Regions from separate parts of the Streptococcus sp. IsoGale022 genome, predicted to be linked through region 2. Evidence: predicted binding sites of a transcription regulator. Region 2 holds the regulator's gene; each other region holds the start of a gene.
What was found. Region 2 encodes Rex, which represses fermentation and respiration genes when NADH is low (regulators of the CRP and FNR family bind a similar motif). Its sites were predicted from a motif close to TTGTGAANTANTTCACAA; they were not measured.

Region 1 (5,550 bases), 120 kb from region 2:
TTCATTCCAACAAAACTTCGAAACTCATTTGTACGGAGTTCAGATTCACTGCCATCAAGATACCATGCAGAAAAATGAACTCGTCTCACCTTACGATGACCTCTAAAACGATGCATCTTCATAAATGCATCTATCTTAGAACATTCTGGTAGGTAGGCAATATCAAATGTCCTGTAACAAATGAGATGATCGGCATAGACCAAAACTTGCAAATCTTCGTCAAGGTAATCCGCATCATTAAGATTTTGCCAGTCCTTCTCAAGCTCAGGGTAGCAATCTCTCAATTCCTGAATATTACTGTTTAACAAAAGATTATTTTTTATCATTCTATAGATAGACTCGACTAAACTCATATTGATCCAAATAAAGAAAAGAATCGACATAAAATTTTCACGAATCATATCTAGCCAAAATGATAATCCTACTTTTAATGTATGATAAATAAAACTACACGAATATAAACCAAAGAAGATAGCACTTATTACTGGACCAATCATCAACAAAATTCTAGCTCTAAGCGGCGAAAACTTAAATCTTTTTCCCACTTCCCTCATTTCCTCTTAAACTCAATTCTTTATCTCCTTTTATATCGCATTTCCCTTTTGTGTATTTAACTTTGTTTATCATAGAAAAAACTCATTTCAGTCATTTTATGACATATTTGGAAAAGTCTTCTTCAGCAGATTTCTGCTTTCTTCATCGACAGGCAGCCAGCCATCTTTGAAAATACGATCTTTTATCCAAAAACGATTATAGAAAAAAGTCCAAAAGAAATTAAAGGCTGTTCCAGTTGGCTTTAACAAATCTTCTGGAATGAAAAGCACAGCAATAACAAGCAAAGCGCAGAAAGAACCTAAAATAATACCAAAGTATTTCCAGTCCTTTCGAAAAAGCGGGACAAAAAAACTAAATAGTAACGTTGTAATAGAGTAGGATGGTGACAAGGTTTTAACTTTGCTCCCATCTGGTGACTGAATAGTGATCTTATTCATAACATCTCCTTTTGATTGCATAATATACCAAATTAATTTAACAAACTTCGATAATTCTGTCAACTTTTTTGCTTAGATATTAAAGATTGATAGCCAATAAAAATTAAAGAAGAGACTAGAAAGTTAGTCAAAGATCGTACTAGAGAACTGAAAGGTATTGACATCTTTGTTTGAATTAGACTTTAGAAAAGTGAAATCCAAATATTTTTTCAAAAAAATACAGCCCTAAGGCTGCATTTTAATCTACGTAATTTTCTTCCTTTTTATTAAACCAAGCGTATGGCAAACCTATGAGTAGGCCACCACCGATGAGGTTACCGATAAAGGTTACGCCCCAGTGGCGTAGGATATTTCCAATACCAAAATTTTGCACTTCCGCTGCTGCTGAGCTGAATTTCACGATAGCAAAGGAAACAAAGTTAGCAGCCAAGTGTTCGTTAGTCAAGAATACAAACATATAAATAGCTGATATAACTAAGAAGAGCTTAGCTGTACTATCCTTGACCAAGACGAAGGAAAGAATAGCAATATTAACAAAGATATTGGCTAACACTCCCTCGAGCAGAATCAGCTCATTAGATCGAGCAAGCTTCATCTGCACAACACCAGAAATGAAACTATCTTTGCTAAGCCCTGCATAAGCAGCCGAGTTAGCAAAGAGCCAGCCGGCAATCAAAGCGCCAATCAGATTGAAAAAGGTACAATAAAGCAAAATCATCAAGGCTTTTTTCCAGTCAATCTTCTTCAAAAAGGTACCAGCAGTCAGAAACATCATGTTGGAAGTCACCAACTCTGCATTTAGAAAGACAATGTAAGCCAATCCCCAAGCAAAGATGAAAGGAAAGAGAAAACGCCCAGTTCCTGGAACGATCTTATTCGTCAAATCAGCCGCAATAGCTCCAGCACCAGTACTAAAGGTCAGGAAAGCTCCAGCAAAGATGGAACGAACAGCGTACTTGGCCTTGCTTGTATCAAACAAAGCTTCTTTCTTGCGGCAAGCTGCTTCAATTTTAGGGATAAATGTCGATTCAGGCATAAAAATTTCTCCTATTAATTTAAACTATGTATAGTATATCACAAAGTTCTTTCTTTTGATAGCGTTTTCGAGAACCTTTTTAAATTTTCTAAAAGAGGTTTGAAAATCTATTTTCAAACCTTAAATCCTTTTGCTAACTGATAAATATCTTCTGGCCGTGTTCGACAGCAACCGCCAAAAAGCCGCACTCCTTGATTTTGCCAAAGTTTACTATTTTCCAGCAAGCTCCGCTCCTGCTCTGGATTGTCATGCCAAGTCCTGGTCAAGCCATTATAAGTTTCGCCAGAGTTTGGATAGGTCAGAAAAGGTTTGTTGCACACTTGTCCAAGCCCATCTAATAAAGGAGTAATTAAATGTGGAGCTGTACAGTTAAAACCAACTGCTAAGACTTGTGGACTTTCTTGAGCCAAGTTTCCTAATTCCTCAATCTTAGTACCATCTGATATAGCATTCTCCGACTGGGCGACAAAGGACAAATAAGCCTCAGCCTGCGGAAATTCCTCAGCTAAAAGTCGGAGGATTGCTGCCGCTTCTGCTCCATTTGGAATGGTTTCAATAGCCAATAAATCACAGCCCGCTTCTAACAAAGCTTGAATACGCGGACGGTGAAACTCTTGGAATTCCTCTTCGCTCAGCTGGTAGTCCCCCGTATACTCCGAACCATCAGCTAAATAGGCAGCATAAGGCCCTACCGAGCCTGCAACTAGAGGATAGGATCGCTGCTTTTGCTCTTCTGGAGATAATGCTTGCCAGACATTTTGGATTGCCTTTTGTGCTAAGAAGACTGTCTCTTTCAAAAGATCATAAGCCTTTTCAGGAGTTAGTCCTGCCTCTATAAATGCTGGAATGCTGGCCTGATAACTGGACGTAGTGATGATGTCACTGCCAGCTCTCACATAGCTTTCATGCACATCTTGAATAATCTGAGGCTGGTCTAATAGGTATTGAGCGGACCAAAGCTTACCAGATACATCATAACCCAGACTTTCCAACTCTGTACCTAAGGCTCCATCTAAAATAATAATTTCTTGGTTTTCAAGTAAATCTTTAAATTTTCCCATGAAATACTCCTAAAAACTACGATGACGAAGGTAATAATACAAATAGCAAAGACCAACAAAAGGTAGACCAAAATAAAGTCCTGCTCTTTGCGACTTATCCCAAGCAATCCCGACGACAGATAGAACCAAAAGAACTATCGTAATGTAAGGCAAGAAAGGACTGAAGGGAGTTTTGAAAGCTAGTTCCTCTTCATTATGTTCTTTCAGCCATTCTTTGCGAAAATGAATTTGAGCAATGGGAATAGACAACCAAACAACTACCACCGCAAAACCGGCAATCGAAACCAAAGCTAGGAAAACTGTGTCTGCCGCATAAAAACTTGCAAAAAGTGATAACGCAGCCCCTAACATAGATAATAAGAGAGCTCTCATTGGTACACCATGTCGATTAATTTTTACAACCTTTCGGCTGATCATTCCTTCATTTGCCAAAGACCATAGCATACGACTAGAAGCATATAGCCCAGAATTTCCCGCTGACAAAATAGCTGTCAAGATAACAAAATTCATGATATCCGCTGCATAAGGTAAACCAATCTTATCAAAAACAGTTACGAAAGGAGCCTGTGTCACTCCTGCTTCCTTGACTGGTAACAAAGCAGCTAGAACAATGATTGTCAAAACAAAGAAAATTACTAAACGACCAATCGTTGTTTTAATAGCTTTAGGCACAGCTTCTGTCGGATTATCCGTTTTTCCTGCAGCAATACCAATGAGTTCTGTACCTGAAAAGGCGTAGTTTACTGCCAGCATAATAGACAAAAGAGCTGTCCAGCTTTTAGGAAGAGCTCCGTGAGCTGTCAAGTTACTGAAGAAAGGCGCGTTTTGATGGTGACTCATAGGAATCAGACCAAATATCGCACCAATTCCCAAGATAATAAAAACAATAATCGTGATGACCTTGATGCTTGAAAAGTAGAATTCTGCTTCTGCAAACAATCTAACACTAAGAGCGTTCATCCCAAAAATTATAGCTGCAAAAAAAGCCGCAAAAAACCAAGCTGGAACACTAGGAAACCATCGTTGCATCAGCATACCTGCACCCAAGAACTCTGTTCCTAAAGCCACCGTCCAACAAAGCCAATAGAGCCAAGCAACCGCAAAACCTGTGCCCGGACTGATAAACTTTGTGGCATAAGTGTGGAAGGAACCGGTCACTGGCATGGCAACAGCAAGCTCTCCTAAAGAGAGCATAACCAGATAAACCACCACTGCTCCAACTAGATAAGACAAGATGGCCCCCAAAGGTCCTGCCTGAGCAATCGTATAACCAGAACTGAGAAAAAGACCTGTCCCAATAACACCGCCAAGCGACAGCATAAAGAGATGCCTGCTCGTCATTTTACGCTGAAATTCACCTTCATTCTCAAAGTTGTGGTTTTGAGAATGTTCATGTTTTGAATCTTTTTTAGCCATAATACTTCCTTTATTTTTTTACTATTTATCTATTGTATCATAAAGGAAAGTAAGGAATCATATATATTTTTTATTTGGGTCATAAAGAAAACCTATATATACCAAAAAAAGAGGTCTCCCTCTTTTTTGTTGTCTACATTAAAATCTATTCGCCCAAGCGGTATCGACATCCAAGATATCTTGAGTAGTGTATTGCTGACGATAAGGATTGTAAACGATATAGCCAGCACCAGACTCATAGAGTGGTGAATCAAAGCGAGTCAAATCGTATTTTTCAATAATATAATTCAATTTAGCATTATAGCTGGTATCCGTCGCATAGACACCAGTCAGGGCAGCTGTTGCATCCTGATAGGTTGGCGCATTACTCTTCCATGCACCTGCAAAATGCCCCTGTTTGAGAACTGTAACATAGTCTTGCAGAGACTCTACATAGCTAGGATATGAACGGAAACTGTCGTTGATAGTATAAGCATTTCCCTCTCCATCATCTTCCCAAGTCTCCATATTAGCAGACTGACCATCATAGTGACCTTTGATACCGAAAAGGTTATAATGAGGTTCACCAGACAGACCAGACTGCCCTGAGCCACTTTCTAAAATAGCCTGTGCAATCATAACAGAAGCATAAAGATCATTATCCTGTCCCAACTGACGAGCTGGCTCACCGATTTGTGAGATGAAATAGTCTGTTTGATTCATAGGCTGCTGGTCGCTATTATTGGCACTAGCAGGATTAATATGCTTGGCCAAGACAAAACCAACAGCAATCGTTGTTGTTATGATGAATAAAGCTGAAAGGATTCTCTTACCTTTTTTTGAAATTCTCTTTTTCACAGCACTTCTCCTGAATAAGATGTTAATAATACCATTGTAACATACTAAAGATTAAAAAAACACTATTGATAATTTACAAGTATATGACATTTTTCGTTTTATTTCAAAAAATCCAACTCGAAAACGAGTTGGATTTAATTCGTATTATTAAATTTTTGACAAAATCGCGTCCCAAGCAGCATCTAAGCCATCCTTGGTGACTGAGGAA
Region 2 (5,550 bases):
AGACTTCGAACTTGAAGTCGAAGTTGAAGATTTCGAAAAAGGAAAGGAAAATTTCCTTGACTTCCTAAAGCAGCACAAAATCGACTACAAGCCTGGCAAGAGCAAAATAGCAAGATTTTCTGAAAACTTGTAAATCCAAGACCACAAAATAGCTGAAATAATCTATTTTTTTTGGTAAAATAAAAGGTAGCAATTTAAAGCCTATTGAAAAATAAATTTCATAGAGCATTAAATATAAAAAGAGACAAAAAGAGGACGGTCCAACTCATGTCAGATAAAAAAAATATGAAGCTTTTTTCCCTCAACTCCAATCATTCCATAGCTGAAAAAATCGCTGAGGCTGCTGGGGTTCCTTTGGGAAAACTTTCCTCCCGCCAATTCTCGGACGGCGAGATTCAAATTAACATCGAAGAAAGTGTCCGTGGCTATGATATTTACATCATTCAGTCTACTAGCTTCCCTGTCAATAATCACTTGATGGAACTCTTGATTATGGTTGATGCCTGCAAGCGTGCCAGTGCCAATACGATTAATGTTGTCATGCCTTATTTTGGTTATGCCCGTCAGGATCGGACTGCTGCTCCTCGCGAGCCAATCACAGCTAAACTGGTTGCCAACATGCTTGTCGGAGCTGGAGTAGATCGTGTGATTTCTCTGGATCTTCATGCCGTGCAGGTCCAAGGTTTCTTTGATATCCCAGTTGATAACCTCTTCACTATCCCACTCTTTGCCAAACATTATTGTAATATGGGGTTAACGGGAGATGATGTCGTTGTCGTCAGCCCTAAAAACTCTGGTGTTAAACGCGCTCGAAATCTGGCTGAATATCTGGATGCCCCTATCGCTATCATTGATTATGGCGAAGACGAGGCAGGTCGCTCTGAGGGCTATATCATCGGAGATGTCGAAGGCAAGAAAGCTATTCTGATTGACGATATTTTAAATACCGGCCGGACTTTCTCTGAAGCAGCTAAAATTGTCAGCCGCGAAGGCGCAGTCGAAATTTATGCCGTATCCAGTCATGGACTCTTTGCAGATAAAGCTGCAGAATTACTGGATAATTCTCCTATCCGGGAAATTCTTGTGACCGACTCTGTTGATACCAAAGAAAAAACACCTAAGAATCTCCACTACATTACAGCAAGTGAACTGATTGGTGATGCCATTGTCCGCATCCAAGAAAGAAGACCAGTCAGCCCGCTCTTTGCCTATCAAAAGAAATAAGGTAACCGGAGTGATTTATTTAGATAATGCTGCTACAACTGCTTTGTCGTCCGCTGCAATCCAAGCAATGACCAAGACTATGACCGTCTTTGGAAATCCTTCCAGTACGCACAGCCATGGCCGAGAAGCTAGTAAACTGCTCAGACAAGCGCGTGAGGATATTGCTCATGCCCTGCATACTCAAAGCAATAAGATTCTTTTTACTTCAGGCGGCACTGAAAGCAATAATACTGCTATCAAAGGCTATGCCCTTCGTCACCAGAACCGAGGGAAGCATATTGTCACCACCGCTATTGAGCACCATGCTGTCTTAGAAGTGGTAGAGTACTTAGTAGACAAATTCGACTTCGAAGCTACTTTTGTTCAGCCAGTGGATGGTCAGATTCGAGCGGAGGATATTAAGAAGGCACTTAGACCTGACACTATTCTTGTATCTGTCATGGCAGTTAATAACGAAACTGGTGCTATCCTTCCCATTAAGGAAATTGGTAAATTACTGCAAGAACATCCTGCTGCTTTTCACGTTGATGCTGTCCAAGCAATTGGTAAATTTCCCATCTCCCCTGACGAGCTAGGGATTGACTTTCTATCTGCTTCAGCTCATAAGTTTCACGGTCCCAAAGGCGTTGGCTTCCTTTATGCCAAGAAGATGGATTTTGACAATTTCATGCACGGTGGTGATCAGGAAGAAAAACACCGGGCCGGAACTGAAAATCTAATCTCTATCACAGCCATGGCGGCGGCTCTGTCAGAAAGCATGGAACATCTAAAAGAAAATCTAGAGCGTGCACAAGACTTAAAAGACAACTTACTTGCTGACTTATCGGACATTGACTTTTACTTAAATGAAAGTCAACCAAGCTTGCCATATGTCATCAATTTGGGATTTCCCAATCAAAAAAATGACCTGCTTCTGCTTCAAATGGATTTAAATGGCTTTTCCATTTCAACAGGCTCAGCCTGCACAGCCGGAGCTATACAACCCAGTCATGTCTTGCAGGCTATGTATGGCAGGGATTCCAATCGCTTGTATGAGTCCATTCGGATCAGCACTTCGGACCAAACGACTTTGCAAGAGATTCAATCATTTACAAAGAAATTAAAAGAAATTTTAGGAGGATAAGATGGCCTTTCAAACATCTGTTAGCTTAGCAAACTGTGAATATACCTATTCACTTCACCCAAATGTCAAGAAATTCACCTTGCGCGACAATACATTCGCTGAAAGCAAGGTTGGCAACTATGAACTCTCTCGTCTGCTGGAATCTGTACCCAATAGCGGAAATGGCTTTCTGCTGAAAATCATCGTCAATAAAGATTTGAATGGCTTCAAAATCAACATCACTGACAAATCAGGCCTGCGCTTGGTCAATATTTTCAAATCAGAAGATCATCACATTATCCAACAAAAATTTTATTTCTTGATGGATAGCTTGGTTGAAAGAAATATTTTTGAAAAGACACCACAATAAGCAAGATTCTCGTAATTTTGCTTTTTTGGTTTTGACTCTTCAAAATTTAAACGAGCTTGACCTCTACTTGGAACGCTTGAAAATATCAAATGACTAATCGAACCAAAAGAAAGGATTAACCATGGTTGAACTGACCTATTTGGACTCATATAAGGTAAAACGAACACTCACCTATGAAGACTTCGACGAATTTCTTCTAGCCTTCTCTGGCTGCGTCACGGTTCCTGACTCGCTCAAGGTGCTTACTGTTACTTATAAGGGACACCAGCTGCCTTTTACAGGGCTAATTGGGGACTTGTACCGCCAAATGTACCAGTTAGACCTACGTCCCTATCAGGACTAAGTTTTTCACCCCTACCATTCCCAGCGATTACTGATTTTCTTTTTTATAAATCAAACATCCTTAATTAGTTGATTTTTTCACAAACTTCCTATAAAATAGAATTAGAAAGGTTGTGATTTTGTGAAAACTGAAAAAAATACTACAATTCCTCGAGCAACAGCTAAGAGACTGTCGCTCTACTATCGTATTTTTAAACGGTTTAATGCTGAGAAGATTGAGAAAGCCAACTCCAAGCAAATCGCTGAAGCCATTGGTATTGACTCTGCTACTGTCAGACGAGATTTTTCTTATTTCGGTGAACTTGGCCGCAGAGGATTTGGTTATGATGTCAAGAAATTAATGAACTTTTTTGCTGACCTCTTGAATGACAATGCTATCACCAATGTCATGATTGTTGGTGTTGGTAATATGGGGCGGGCTCTACTGCACTATCGTTTTCATGAGCGCAATAAAATGAAGGTTGTAATGGCTTTTGACACAGATGACCATCCAGAAGTTGGCAGCACAACCAACGATGGGATTCCTATCTATGGAATTTCCCAAACCAAAGAAAAAATACAGTCAGGAAATGTGCAAACTGCCATCCTAACTGTACCTAGCATAAAAGCCCAAGAAGTCGCATCTATCTTAGTTCAGGCTGGTGTAAAGGGTATTCTCTGCTTCTCACCAGTGAACCTATCCCTGCCTAAGGACGTGGTCGTTCAGTATGTTGACCTGACTAGCGAACTGCAGACTCTGCTCTACTTCATGAGAAAAAATGATTATTAATTTGAAAGAGGTATTAAACACTCTATGAGTAAACCTATTATTGGAATAACCGGAAATGAAAGAGAAATCCCAGACGATCACTTCATCCATATGAGCTATACAGCGACAGGATTCGTTGAGGGAGTTAAAGAAGTTGGCGGAATTCCAATGATTTTGCCAATCGGTGATGAAGAAATGGCTAAACAGTATGTTTCCATTGTCAATAAATTAATCATCACAGGCGGTCAGAATGTATGTCCCCAGTTCTATGGAGAAGAAAAAGTCATTGACAGCGATGATTATCTACTCAAACGGGACATTTTTGAATTAGCTTTAATCAAGGAAGCCCGTCGTCAAAATAAACCAATCTTCACCGTCTGCCGCGGAACTCAACTTTATAATGTCGCCCTAGGCGGTACTCTTCATCAAGACATTGAAGATCATTGGCAAGATAGCTCTGCTGAGTACACAACTCAAAGCATGGTGACCAAGAACGGCTCCATTCTGCATGAAATCTATGGCCCTGCATCTGAAATCAACTCCTTCCACCACCAAAGTATCAAGGATTTAGCTGCTGGCCTAGAAGTCATCGCCTATGATCCGCGAGATAAAATTATTGAAGCCATCACTTCTACTGACGGCAGTCCTTTCCTTGGCGTCCAATGGCACCCAGAGTTCTTGTTTGGCTCCAGAGAAGGAGACTTAGCTCTGTTTGATTATGTTGTCAATATTCTTTAAAATCCTCTATTCCTAGAAAAACTTCTGTTCTACACGAATAGAAGTTTTTTATATTCACGTAAATCAAATTATATCATATCTGCCTCTTCTCGGTAGCTATAGTAGTTAGACTTGGACACAATTAAATGATCTAAAAGAACCAAGCCCATCATCTCACACGCTTCTTTCATATGCTGGGTCACCTCATCGTCGTTTCTGCTAGGAACGACTGAGCCTGATGGATGATTGTGTACCAGTATGATAGATGTCGCTAGGTGCTTGAGAGCATAGTGGAGAATTTCTCTTGGCTCAGCAATACTTCTGCTTACAGTCCCCATGAAAATAGTCTGCTGGTGCAAGATTTGATTTTGACTATTAAGATAAATAGCAACCAAGCACTCCTGCCTCATGTCTCCTAGCTCTTGCTGCATCTTCTGAGCTAATTTTTGACTGCCCATAATCTGCTCTTTCTGAAGAACCTCTGCTCGGTTAATCCGACGCCCTAATTCGATAATGGCCTGCAGCTCCACAGCCTTAATCGGACCGATTCCAGAAATAGTCTGCAATTCCTGCAAAGTTAAATACTTAAGATCGTTCAGACTGGAAATAGATGATAAAATTCTTTGAGAAACTTGAAAAACAGTTTCTTTTTTATTGCCTGTCCTGAGAAAGATTGATAGGAGCTCCTGGTTACTGAGTTTTTCAGCCCCTTCTCTCATCAAACGCTCCCGTGGCATCATGCTAATATCATCTTGAAATGAAATGCTATACATAGAAACCTCCTTATCTTATAATTCGGAAAAAGAGTCAGAATCAGCAAGAATTGATATAAAAAATCTTTCGCCTAAAACAAAATTTAGATAAAAAAACTCCAAAAGTTAGAGTTCTTCCTAACCTTTGGAGTGAAATTTTTTTAGTTTTTTGTCTTTAAATCTGCATTTGGTTATAAGACTTACTGAAAGATTCAAGAACTTCCTTAGGAGCCTTATCATACTCGACAGAACCTTCTAATGTTCCCTTGACAATAGTCCGGTTGGTTGCCGCGGC
Region 3 (5,550 bases), on a different contig from region 2:
GTCATGGGACACGCAATATGCTCGAGGAGCAGGCCATGACTCGCGAGCAGGCTATAGCGGCAATTCTAGTCGGCTACAAGAAGACAGAGGCCTTGATCAAAGACGGCTATCGTCTCTTTGGAACAGGAGAAATGGGGATTGGTAACACCACCACCTCGGCTGCTGTCATTGCTGCAGTTCTCGGTCTCAAAGCAGAAGACGTCACAGGCTATGGAGCTGGTCTGACTCAGGATATGAAGGCTCATAAAACAGCCGTTATCCAGCGGTGTCTGGAACGTCATGCTCCTTATGGAGATATTCTGAATCTGACCGCTAAGCTTGGTGGGCTAGATATGCTGGCTATGGCAGGCACTCATCTCGCCTGTGCCCGCTATCAGCTGCCATGTGTAGTGGACGGTCTTATCTCTCTGACGGGGCTTCTGATTGCCCATCAGCTGACTCCTCATGTCTTGGACTATACCTTTGCTTCCCATGCTTCGACGGAGCCTGCTTACAGACTGGTCTGTGACTTTCTAGGACTGGAGCCCATGCTTTTGTTGGACATGCGACTGGGTGAAGGCTCGGGTTGTCCTTTGGCTTTCTTTCTGCTGGAAAATGCTGTTTATACCATGGAGCATATGCCAACCTTTGCTGAAGGCAGCTTGAAAGAAGAAGATTATGTTGATATTCGCAAAAATGTGACTTAAAGGAGGAAAAATATGCAACTCTATACAAAAACAGGTGATAAGGGCTTGACCAAGCTAGTTGGTGGCCAAAGTGTCGCCAAGGATGCGGAACGAGTGAATGCTTACGGAACTATTGATGAGCTGAACTCTTGGATTGGTTATACTATTACCAAGCTGGACAAGGATGATAAGCTGAGAGATGAGCTGCTCCAGCTGCAGCATTATCTCTTTGACTGTGGTTCAGACCTCTCTACTCCTCAGGGAGTTTACCCTTACAAAGTCGATCAGCAGCTGATTGACTGGATTGAGGAGAGGATTGATACCTACGCAGAAATTCCACCGGCTCTGGAAAGGTTTATCCTGCCAGGCGGTGACGAGATTGCTTCCATGATTCATGTGGCTCGGACCATTGCAAGACGGGCAGAGCGTCATATCGTAGGGGCTATGTGGACTACGGAAATTAACAATAATGTCCTGATTTTTGTCAACCGTCTATCAGATTACTTCTTTGCCTTGGCTCGAGTAATCAACTTTACCAAGCATCAAGAAGACATTGCCTATGAAAGAGGTGCCAAGGTCTTCCACAATATCACCAAGGCGGATGTTGAGCGTTGGGCAAGCAAACGCCAGTGACAAAAAGAAACAGAAAAAGTTCTGTCTTTCCAAATTGACTTTTACCAAGTCTTGGAAGGACAGAACTTATTTTGATATTCTAAAAAAGAAAGCCGCCTATACATCATTGTATCTTCATGCTAAGCTTCGTTGATTAGCACTAGCTTTCCAATTATTGACTCTGCTCCTTTGCAGAAAGACAAGTGAAACCTCATCTTTAGAAAATTAACGTACTTAAACGTAGAGTCAATAATGGAAACTAAGCTAAAATGTTTGTTCCAAACTGACATCACTACCTTACATCGAGGCATGAAATCTACTAAAATTTAAGAATAAAGACCTGACTTAAAGCTGAAAAGCTTATCACAGTGGCGGGACCGCGCTGGATTTGCACCAGACTTCCATATCCTTAAAAGTACTAAAATCAATTTCCTAGTAACTAGATTGTAACACCTTTCACAGGGAATTACAAGGAAAATGAACTAAATTTTAATAAAAATTTAATCCTTCAAATAAGCTTGGCTTTGCAAGGAGAAGCAGCACTAAAAACTTCTTATATTAATGACTTTTTTATTGCCATGAAAGCGCTTTTGTGTTATAATTCATATAGTACAAAGGGGTACTGAAGATAAATAAGCAATGAAGCTATATGAAAATGCTGTGACGTGTGTAGGGGAGCAGTCTTATTTTCATATAGCTTCTTTTTGTTTAAAAACAGATACAACAGAAAGGAGAAAAGATGTATAAGATTTACTATAAGACTGAATTGCATGTGGGCAAGGGCGCTCTGCAGCAATTAAGCCATTATAAAAACGAGCATATTTTAGTCGTTGCCGATCCTTTTTTGAAGACATCTGGCACGCTGGATGCTATTTTAGCCAACTTTGATGACAGCAATGATATTGTTGTTTTCACAGATATTGTGCCTGATCCGCCAATCGAAACGGTTGTGGCTGGCATCAAGAGTGCTGGAGACAAGCCAATCAGCATTGTGCTTTCTATTGGCGGAGGCTCTGCCATTGATGCTTCCAAGGCTATGTATTATTTTGCCAAGAAGCAGGGTGCCTTCTCAGAGGCCATTCTCATTGCCATTCCTACAACAAGCGGAACTGGATCTGAAGTAACGTCCTTTTCTGTAATCACGGATGCAGAGAGAGGGACCAAATATCCTTTAGTGACCAAAGAAATCCTTCCGGATGTTGCAATCTTAGATGCGGATTTGGTTCTGTCACTTCCTGGTAACATAACGGCTGACACTGGAATGGATGTATTGACCCATGCCATTGAAGCTTATGTATCGACCAAGGCTACGGACTTCTCTGATGCCTTGGCTGAAAAGGCAATCAAGCTGGTCTTTGAATACCTGCCTAAAGCCTACAAAAATGGTCAGGATGTAGAAGCGCGTGAAAAGATGCATGCAGCATCCACTCTGGCTGGTATGGCCTTTAACACAGCTTCTTTGGGTATCAATCACAGTCTGGCACATGCGGCAGGAGCTAAGTTCCATGTACCTCATGGTCGTTTAAACAGTATTTTAATGCCCCATGTCATTCAGTATAATGCTGGTATCGAATTCAACAATCGGAACCGGCAGGCGACAGACAAGACTGTAGCCAGCCGCTATCAAGATATTGCCAAACTACTGGGATGCAGTGCTTCAAGTCCTGTGTCAGGAGTAAGACAGCTGGTTGAAGCCATCAAGAAACTACAAAGAAAGCTGGAGATGCCAACTTCTCTAAGAGAATATGGTGTGAAAGCAGATGCTTTTGCTCAGTACAAGGTAGAAATTTCAGAAGCTGCTCTGCATGATGGCTGTACTCCGACTAACCCTCGCGTCCCTACAGCAGAAGAACTGCTTAAAGTATTAGAGAAAGCGTTTTAATCCTCTGAATTGCTGTTATGCCAAAATTATTGTATAATGATTAAGAGCATGCAGTACACTTCTGAACGTTTAAAATCATGAAGAAGGTTTACTAAATTGGAAGAAAAACAAAGAATGATACAGGAATACGTTCCTGGGAAACAAGTGACCTTGGCGCACCTTATCGCCAATCCTGATGAAGTCATTTTTGAAAAATTAGGGTTGCAGGCAGAAATCAAGGATGCGATTGGAATCTTGACGATCACTCCGAGTGAAGCGGCTATCATTGCAGTTGATATTGCGACCAAGGCTGCGGATGTTCAAGTTGGTTTTGTGGATCGTTTCAGCGGCTCTGTCGTGATGACAGGTGACGTTTCTTCTGTTGAGGCAGCTCTCATTGCCGTTTTACAAGGTCTGGAAGAGATTTTGGGCTTCTCCAGTACTGTCGTAACACGGACATAAAAAATCAAACTGTCGAGGGGAAGTATGAAGGGCAGAATACTAATTGTTGATGATGATCCAATTGTAAGATTAGATATCCGAAATATATTAGAAACAGCTGATTATGAAGTGGTGGCTGAGGCATCCGATGGCTTTGAGGCTATTGATTTGTGTCAGAAATATCGTTGTGACTTGGTCATAATGGACATCAAACTTCCGCTTCTGGATGGCCTGACTGCAGGTAAGAAGATACTCGAAGATGCTTTAGCTTACAGTGTGATTCTACTGTCAGCCTACAGTGATGAAAACTATGTTCAAAAAGCTAAAACCAATGGGATTAGTGCTTACTTGGTTAAACCTTTGGATGCCAAGTCCTTGATTCCAATGGTAGAGGTCTGCATTGAGAAGGGCCGCCAGCTTCAGCAGATGTCCAATGAAATGGTCAAGCTGTCGAAAAAGATAGACGATCGGATTGTGATTGAAAAGGCCAAAGGCTTACTGATGGCTCGTGATCATTTGTCAGAGCCAGAAGCTTTCAAACGCATTCGAACAATTAGTATGCAAAAGAGAGTGCCAATGATTGAGATTGCCAAATTGCTGGTGCTCCAAGATGATGTGTAATGATGTATAAAGATAAGATAAAGCAGCTTTGTCAGGAACAGACAAATTTGGATGAGGCTGATATCGAGCATCTTGTCCAACAGGCTGAGGAATTATTGAAAAATTCAGCTTATGCCAATGAAGATGTCTTCATTGACGTAAAGAATATCTTTTCGGAACATGCCATTGTCATCTTTCACAAAAAACCGGAAAGCAAGCTCAGCTTGTACGAAAACTCGGTCGTAGGTGCTATGGCTTATCTGGAAAATGAGCCAGGTGTTATTCGAACCTTGGAGACGGGCGCTCCCTCGATTGGGCTTTCGGCCAGATCGCAGGAGGGCTTAGCCATCCATCAGACAGTCTTTCCGATAGTGAGAGAAGAGCGCGTCATTGGAACGCTGATTATCGAAAGAAATGCTCCCCAGACTTTACCAGACCACTTTTCTTTAGATAAAGAGGACGGCGGTTTTGAGTTACGGAGCAATCCTGAGATTTCAGCCCAAGAGCAGTTTGTTTTATTTGATCATATAGATGAAGCATGTCTGGTCTTTGACCGGCAGGGTTATCTCAAGTATTTCAATCAAGCAGCTGCCGACTCTTATCGCCATAAGCTAGGCTATATGGACTCGATTGAGGGAATGCACTATAGCAATCTGGTCTTAGACAGTATGACTTTTGAAGAAATCCAGCAACTGGGGCCGCAAGCCCCTCAAGAAAAACCTCACCAAGTTGAGGTACATTATGGCACTTATTGCTTTTTGGTCAAGCGCTACCTGCTGGCTGAGAGTGAAAATGTGGTCATGATTTGTAAGGATATTACAGACATCAAGGAAAAGGAAGCGCAGCTTTTAACCCATACAACTACCATTCGTGAAATGAATCATCGGGTAAAGAATCACTTGCAAAACCGTTGTTTCCTTACTGCGACTACAAGCTCAGCAAAGTCCAGGAGCAGACACCAAAAAAGCTCTTAATGACAGTATGAATCGTGTGCTCTCCATAGCGGCGACTCACGAGCTCCTGTCTTCTCAGCAGGATGACAGCATTCAGATTGAGCATCTGCTGAAGGAAGTTATCGAAAATGTCCAGCACTGTTTTTCTGGGCATAGGGAAATAGCCCTGACCTACAGCTTGGAACCGGAACTCTGTCTTGACAGCAGCCGGGCTACTTCACTGGCGCTAATCGTCAATGAATTACTGCAGAACAGCTATGAACATGCTTTTAAGGACAAAAAATATCCAGAAAAGCCGCAAATCCATTTGCAGGTTGGACTTAAAAATGATATAATAACTTTAAAAGTACTGGATAATGGTAGCGGTTACAATCAAGAGCATTCCTTTGAGAATCATCTGGGTCTACTCTTGGTGGAG
Region 4 (5,550 bases), on a different contig from region 2:
ACGCCAACCACATAAACATCACGTCCCTTGCGGCAATGCTCGATTTTGTCAATCAACTCCTTAATCGCCTGCTTGTTCTGAGCAGAGGTCAGGACCACATCAACTGGACGCAAACCTTCTTCATGAGCTCGCTCCGTCAGCCATTGGGTCACCTTGCTATCCTTGACCGACTTAGGCAGAATGTCCTTTTTATTCCCAACCAAGAGAACATCGTTTCCAGCAACAAAGCGAGGCAGGCCAGGGATAACCGATCCATTAAAGTCAAAAATATCGACAACATTGACGACCAAGGCGTCGCTATCTCCAACCTCATGCAAAAGCCGCAGAAAGTCATCATCCGTCAGCTGGACATCGCTAATTTCATTATAATGGCGCAAGCGGAAACAGCGCTGACAATAGAGTTCACCCGTCTCCAAGCCTTTTTCTAGAGCTGACTGGGGCGTGTAGCCTAGCTTGCCCTTATCTTCTGTTTGAATAGTAGCTCCGCAGCCGATACAGAGAAGTTCTTCCATGCTTAAATTCCTTTTTTGTATTGAATAGGGCCGTATTTTTCAGTGATTTTCTTGAGCACACGGCGTTCACGCGCTCGATTGATCTGGGTCTTGATGGAGTCATGCTCAACCAGTGGTTTAACCAAAATCGAACGAATCCCGGCCCGATGAGCAGCTCGAATATCCGTCATGAGCTGGTCGCCCACCATGACCACTTCCTTTTTTTCAAAATGAAAAAGCTTGAGTGCCCGGTCAATTCCCCAGGTGAAGGGTTTCATCGCCCAGTAGATATAGTCAATTTCAAATTTTTCCACAGCCCGCTTGACTCGTTTTTGGTTATTATTGGACACCACAATAATCCGAATGCCCGCGTCCCGCAAATCATGGAGCCACTTCTTCATCTCTGGGGTCCCATCAGGATTATTCCAAGCAATCAGGGTATTATCCAAATCCACCAAAACAGCTTTGATTCCCTGTTTTTTCAAACTCTCTACTGTCAAATCGTAAACTGCCTCGACCGCAAAGTCCGGCATATAATCTTCAATCGCCACATCTCTCTCCAAAAATTCGTATTCTCATTATTATAGCATAAAATGGGCTTTTTGGCACTCATGGTCCTATTTCTTCTAGAGCGAATAGGTGATGTTCACTTTTCTATTTTTCAAACAAATAAAAATAGCTCCCCAAATGGGGAACTTCATCTTAAAATGGGACAAAAACTCATACTCACAGTCTAGGCCAGTGGCCATCTTTTTCTTTCCGTAATTTTAATTCATAAAATTCTTGAAGATCGAGAATAATACCGGTAGCACCCTCTGCTTCACCTTTTTTAATGTGAAGAACCTTAGAAAATTTCTGAAAATCCTTCTCCTCAACACCCGGGGCAATACGAATATCAACAGATTTCCATTCATCATTTTTCTCTTCATAGCCTACTAATGCAACTAGAAAATCTGTTCCTATTTTATACTCACCGGTTAATAACATTGCTATATCATTAAAAAGACCGTCGTAGTAGCTAGGATTCGACACTGCAAACAATATAATATCTTCTCTCTTGAGCTCTCCATCAACACTAGCTAGGGGAATCTCATCTACATGCTCAAGCATCGGAAGAACGGTTTCATGTCTTAATGAAGCAATGCTTAAAGAATTGTTGTATGGAGAAGATGGATTCATAATTTTGCTATAGCTATTCACATACTCTGCGACTACTCCCAAAAGGAACAAGAAGAAATAACTAACTACAAATAGTAAAGTACGTGTTTTTCCGAAAAATAAGAAACAAATTAAGGAACAAATAATTAAAAATAATACAAAGAGAATAATTGTATGAGGGTGGGAAAATACTCTTATGAGATTATCATATGCAATTTCCCATAATTTTTGATGATATAAATTTAGATATTCTTCCACTATAGGCTCTCCTCTTACGCATTTTTTGATTTTGAACGATTATTTGAAAACTTATGGTTTACTAATTACATCATTATATCATCTTTGAGGCTTTTTGGCACTTACAGCCTCAAGTGTTACAAAAAGGAAAAAAGATGATATTATAGTGGTGATAGTATAAATGTTCTGGAGGTTTGTATGGCAGAAAAAAACAGGCAGATGCAAGTTGTTTCCCCTCTTTTGCAAAAGATTATCAACTGGTCGTCCGCCATTGGCGCTCTAGGAACGGTGGCCTTTTGTCTTTGGGCATATTTCGCAGGCATTCTCCAGTCCAAGGAAACTCTCTCAGCCTTTATCCAGCAGGCAGGTATCTGGGGACCTCCTCTCTTTATCTTCCTGCAGATTCTACAGACGGTCGTGCCCATTATCCCTGGCGCCCTGACCTCTGTCGCTGGTGTTTTCATCTACGGCCATATCGTCGGCACCATTTATAACTATATCGGTATTGTCATTGGCTGCGCCATTATATTTTATCTGGCGCGCACCTACGGTCCGGCTTTTGTTCAGTCTGTCGTCAGCAAGCGTACTTATGATAAATATATCGGCTGGCTGGATAAGGGCAACCGCTTTGAGCGCTTCTTTATCTTCATGATGATTTGGCCCATCAGTCCAGCCGACTTTCTCTGCATGCTGGCCGCCCTGACCAAGATGACTTTCAAAAAGTACATGTTGATTATCCTTCTCTGCAAGCCCATCACCCTCGTCATCTATACCTACGGATTGACCTATATCATTGATTTTTTCTGGAAAATGGTCTCCAAATAAAAAGAAGTTGAATTGAACCGTACCCCAAAAGTTAGACAGAAAAAATCTAACTTTTGGGGTGTTTTTAAATGAAACTAACTTATGAGGATAAAGTTCGAATCTATGAACTAAGAAAACAAGGAATCAGCTTAAAGCGACTTTCAGAAAAATATGGAATGAACCTTTCAAAACTTTTGACATCCCAACCTCTTTCTAAAACTTTACTTATTACAGCACAAACCATAAAGAAAAATCAGCCAGTTTTGACTGATTTTCGTCTCATGATTAAGCAAAGATTTTATTCTGGCGATACCAAAATCTTGATCTGCGCCTTGTCCTGAGTCAGCTCGATAAAGCCTTCTTGCACAATATCCTCCAGTTTAATCTTCTTTGTCACAAGCTTATCAGCAGAGAAATAACCCTGCTCCATCAGTTCCAGCACCTTAGGGAAAATATGCCGATAGGCGATAATACCCTTAAGCGATTTTTCTTGAATGGCAAATTCATTAGGGTTGATGCTAGCTTCTCGTTCCCAGATAGAAACCACCATACATTCTCCAGCCTTGTGAACAGCAGCCAAAGCTTGTCCCAGCACAACCGGCACCCCAGTCACTTCATAAGACACATCTGCCCCGCCACCAGTTAAACGATGAATAGCAGCTACCACGTCTTCGCCTTCTTCTGGTCGCACAATAATCGCCCCAAGCTCCTCTGCCTTGGCTTGGCGTTCTGGAGATAATTCAACTCCATAAATCTTAGATGCACCGGCTGCCCGCAAAGCCTCAATAATCAAGAGCCCGATTGGTCCCAAACCGAAGACAACCGCTGTATCGCCCGTCTTAAGAGCTGACTGACGGACCGCGTAAACAGCCACAGCAGCAGGTTCTGTCAAGGCTGCCTGCTCATAGCTAAGGCTGTCTGGAACTTTGTGAACAATGTCTCCGTCCAAAACACAGTATTTGGCAAAACCACCGTCTGCCGCCAAACCGACAAAGTTTAGATTAGGATCCAGATTATAATCACCGACAAGATTATGCTTAGCCAAAATGGGCTCAACTGTCACCCGATCGCCAACCTTGACCCGTGTCACTGCACTGCCGACCTCAACAATTTCCCCAGCAAACTCATGTCCCAAAGTTACAGGCGCTTTCTGGCCAGAGTAGACATGCTCTGTTTCTGTCGGAATAAAAATCGGACCATCCAGATATTCATGCAAGTCAGTTCCACAGATTCCTGTATACTTGACCGCAATTTTGACCTGATGCGGTTGGACTTCCGGTACATCCACTTCTTCAATACGGACATCTTTAGCGCCATACCAACGCGCAGCATTCATTTTTGCCATAAACATACCTCGCTTTATAATTTGTTAGTTTTATTGTAAACCCTTTCAGAAATCTTGTCAAAAGATTAGCTACATTTTCAAAAAATAACATACAAAAAACCAGCATCAGCTGGTCTTAGACTTATTCTGCAATTCTAGCCGAGTAAAACGGAAAAAGAAACATTAAAACGATATAAAGAATCAAGAGAATCGCACGGAGCAATCCGCCAAATAGAAAAGCAACCACTAAAGTTCCTAAACAAATAGAAACATTAGTAAAATTTGTTTCAATCAACAAAGTTTGTCCTGCTTTAACTGTCACTGGCTTAGTTTTCATAGGAGCTGCTCCTACACGAACAACAGCTTCTTCCCCCTCAATAGGGAAGACAGCCTCATCACCATTCTTAATTGCGCCAACTTTCTGATTATTGATAAAGATTGGAAACTTTCCAATAATCCCTACAAAACCTGTCCCACGTTTCACTTTGATTTCCGACATAAAAGACTCCTTTGTTTTTTTAATTATTTTAACATAGAAAACTTGAGACTACAAATAAGGGAATTATGATATAGCAAAAATATCAATAGTCGGAAGAACTAGAACTACTAGAATGATTTTCATCATCAGATGATGAGCTATTTTTCGAACTGCTAGATGATGATGACGATGGTGTCGTTGCTTCTGTCACGTAAAGAGTGATTTTTTTATTAGACTTGAGGTCAATTTTCTGACCTGCCTTTGGCGACTGAGAGGTCACCAAGTCCGCCTGTGTCGAAGTAACCTTTCGGTCAACAACCCGCTCAATCCGAGATGAAGAAACTCCCATTTGAATTAAATAAGTCCGAGCATTGGCATAGGTATACTGCATGCTGCCAAAGTCAGGCATAAGCACACTAGTCACTTCTTTCGCTACTGTCAGCTTGATCTTATGATTAGAAGTCAAATCATAGGTCGAACCAGCAACCGGAGACTGGCGAATCACCTGACCTGGCTCGTACTCGTCCGATTCTTCCTCAACAATCTCAATCAATTTCTCAGAGACATTATAGTTTGTTTTCAGATTTTCAACCACGGCTGATTTTGTTTGACCAACATAGTTCTCCATAGTAAATTTTTTTGATTAGTTACACTTGGAGCACTATTATTTTTTGTCTTGTCTATTTTTGAATCCTTCTTTGATGAAGAACTAGCATTAGAACTCATAGATGAAGCTCGATCACGTACACCTTTACTACTTAATTTATTTGACCTCCAAGTAGTTAAGACTATTACAAGAAATATAAGAAAAACACTTCCTATGATAACTCGCTTAATGAAACTTTTTCTGTGTGCTATTTTAACTGTTTGTTGCTTTTCTTCTTTAATTTTCTGAAGTTTTTGTTCATATTGTTTTAAGAATTGCTGTCTCTTCTCATCTTCAATTTGTCTTATTCTTTCTTTCTCTGCTAAATAATCATTATATTCCTGCTCAGCTTCAGCAATTAAAATTTGATACCGCTGTTGTTGACTAGTGTCATTCGATTCAGCCCATCGCT

Region 1: RG608_RS00570 (formate/nitrite transporter family protein) is a predicted target of Rex. The motif match lies at 2,055-2,072, and genes of this name have one in related genera.
Region 3: RG608_RS09820 (1-propanol dehydrogenase PduQ) is a predicted target of Rex. The motif match lies at 1,868-1,885, and genes of this name have one in related genera.
Region 4: RG608_RS07190 (2,3-butanediol dehydrogenase) is a predicted target of Rex. The motif match lies at 4,069-4,086, and genes of this name have one in related genera.

What each region holds. Positions count from the first base shown of each region.
Region 1 covers NZ_JAKZJI010000001.1:123,105-128,654, forward strand. Annotated here, with positions in the region: gene RG608_RS00560 (hypothetical protein) at 1-545, opposite strand, end outside; gene RG608_RS00565 (hypothetical protein) at 651-992, opposite strand; gene RG608_RS00570 (formate/nitrite transporter family protein) at 1,231-2,028, opposite strand; gene mmuM (homocysteine S-methyltransferase) at 2,142-3,089, opposite strand; gene RG608_RS00580 (amino acid permease) at 3,099-4,505, opposite strand; gene RG608_RS00585 (glucosaminidase domain-containing protein) at 4,644-5,342, opposite strand; gene yihA (ribosome biogenesis GTP-binding protein YihA/YsxC) at 5,490-5,550, opposite strand, start outside.
Region 2 covers NZ_JAKZJI010000001.1:4,313-9,862, reverse strand. Annotated here, with positions in the region: gene RG608_RS00055 (CYTH domain-containing protein) at 1-133, shown strand, start outside; gene RG608_RS00050 (ribose-phosphate diphosphokinase) at 268-1,224, shown strand; gene RG608_RS00045 (cysteine desulfurase family protein) at 1,235-2,347, shown strand; gene RG608_RS00040 (DUF1831 domain-containing protein) at 2,349-2,696, shown strand; gene RG608_RS00035 (DUF4649 family protein) at 2,818-3,039, shown strand; gene RG608_RS00030 (redox-sensing transcriptional repressor Rex) at 3,160-3,807, shown strand; gene RG608_RS00025 (gamma-glutamyl-gamma-aminobutyrate hydrolase family protein) at 3,832-4,524, shown strand; gene radC (DNA repair protein RadC) at 4,593-5,276, opposite strand; gene RG608_RS00015 (class A sortase) at 5,431-5,550, opposite strand, start outside.
Region 3 covers NZ_JAKZJI010000020.1:6,492-12,041, forward strand. Annotated here, with positions in the region: gene cobT (nicotinate-nucleotide--dimethylbenzimidazole phosphoribosyltransferase) at 1-686, shown strand, start outside; gene RG608_RS09815 (cob(I)yrinic acid a,c-diamide adenosyltransferase) at 699-1,298, shown strand; adenosylcobalamin (AdoCbl) riboswitch at 1,559-1,707, opposite strand; gene RG608_RS09820 (1-propanol dehydrogenase PduQ) at 2,017-3,159, shown strand; gene RG608_RS09825 (BMC domain-containing protein) at 3,256-3,600, shown strand; gene RG608_RS09830 (ANTAR domain-containing response regulator) at 3,625-4,200, shown strand; partial or broken gene RG608_RS09835 (histidine kinase N-terminal domain-containing protein) at 4,200-5,550, shown strand, end outside.
Region 4 covers NZ_JAKZJI010000011.1:71,048-76,597, forward strand. Annotated here, with positions in the region: gene yqeH (ribosome biogenesis GTPase YqeH) at 1-512, opposite strand, end outside; gene RG608_RS07170 (YqeG family HAD IIIA-type phosphatase) at 515-1,042, opposite strand; gene RG608_RS07175 (hypothetical protein) at 1,218-1,907, opposite strand; gene RG608_RS07180 (TVP38/TMEM64 family protein) at 2,085-2,711, shown strand; partial or broken gene RG608_RS07185 (transposase) at 2,780-2,884, shown strand; gene RG608_RS07190 (2,3-butanediol dehydrogenase) at 2,989-4,035, opposite strand; gene RG608_RS07195 (hypothetical protein) at 4,157-4,513, opposite strand; partial or broken gene RG608_RS07200 (PASTA domain-containing protein) at 4,596-5,132, opposite strand; gene RG608_RS07205 (hypothetical protein) at 5,072-5,550, opposite strand, start outside.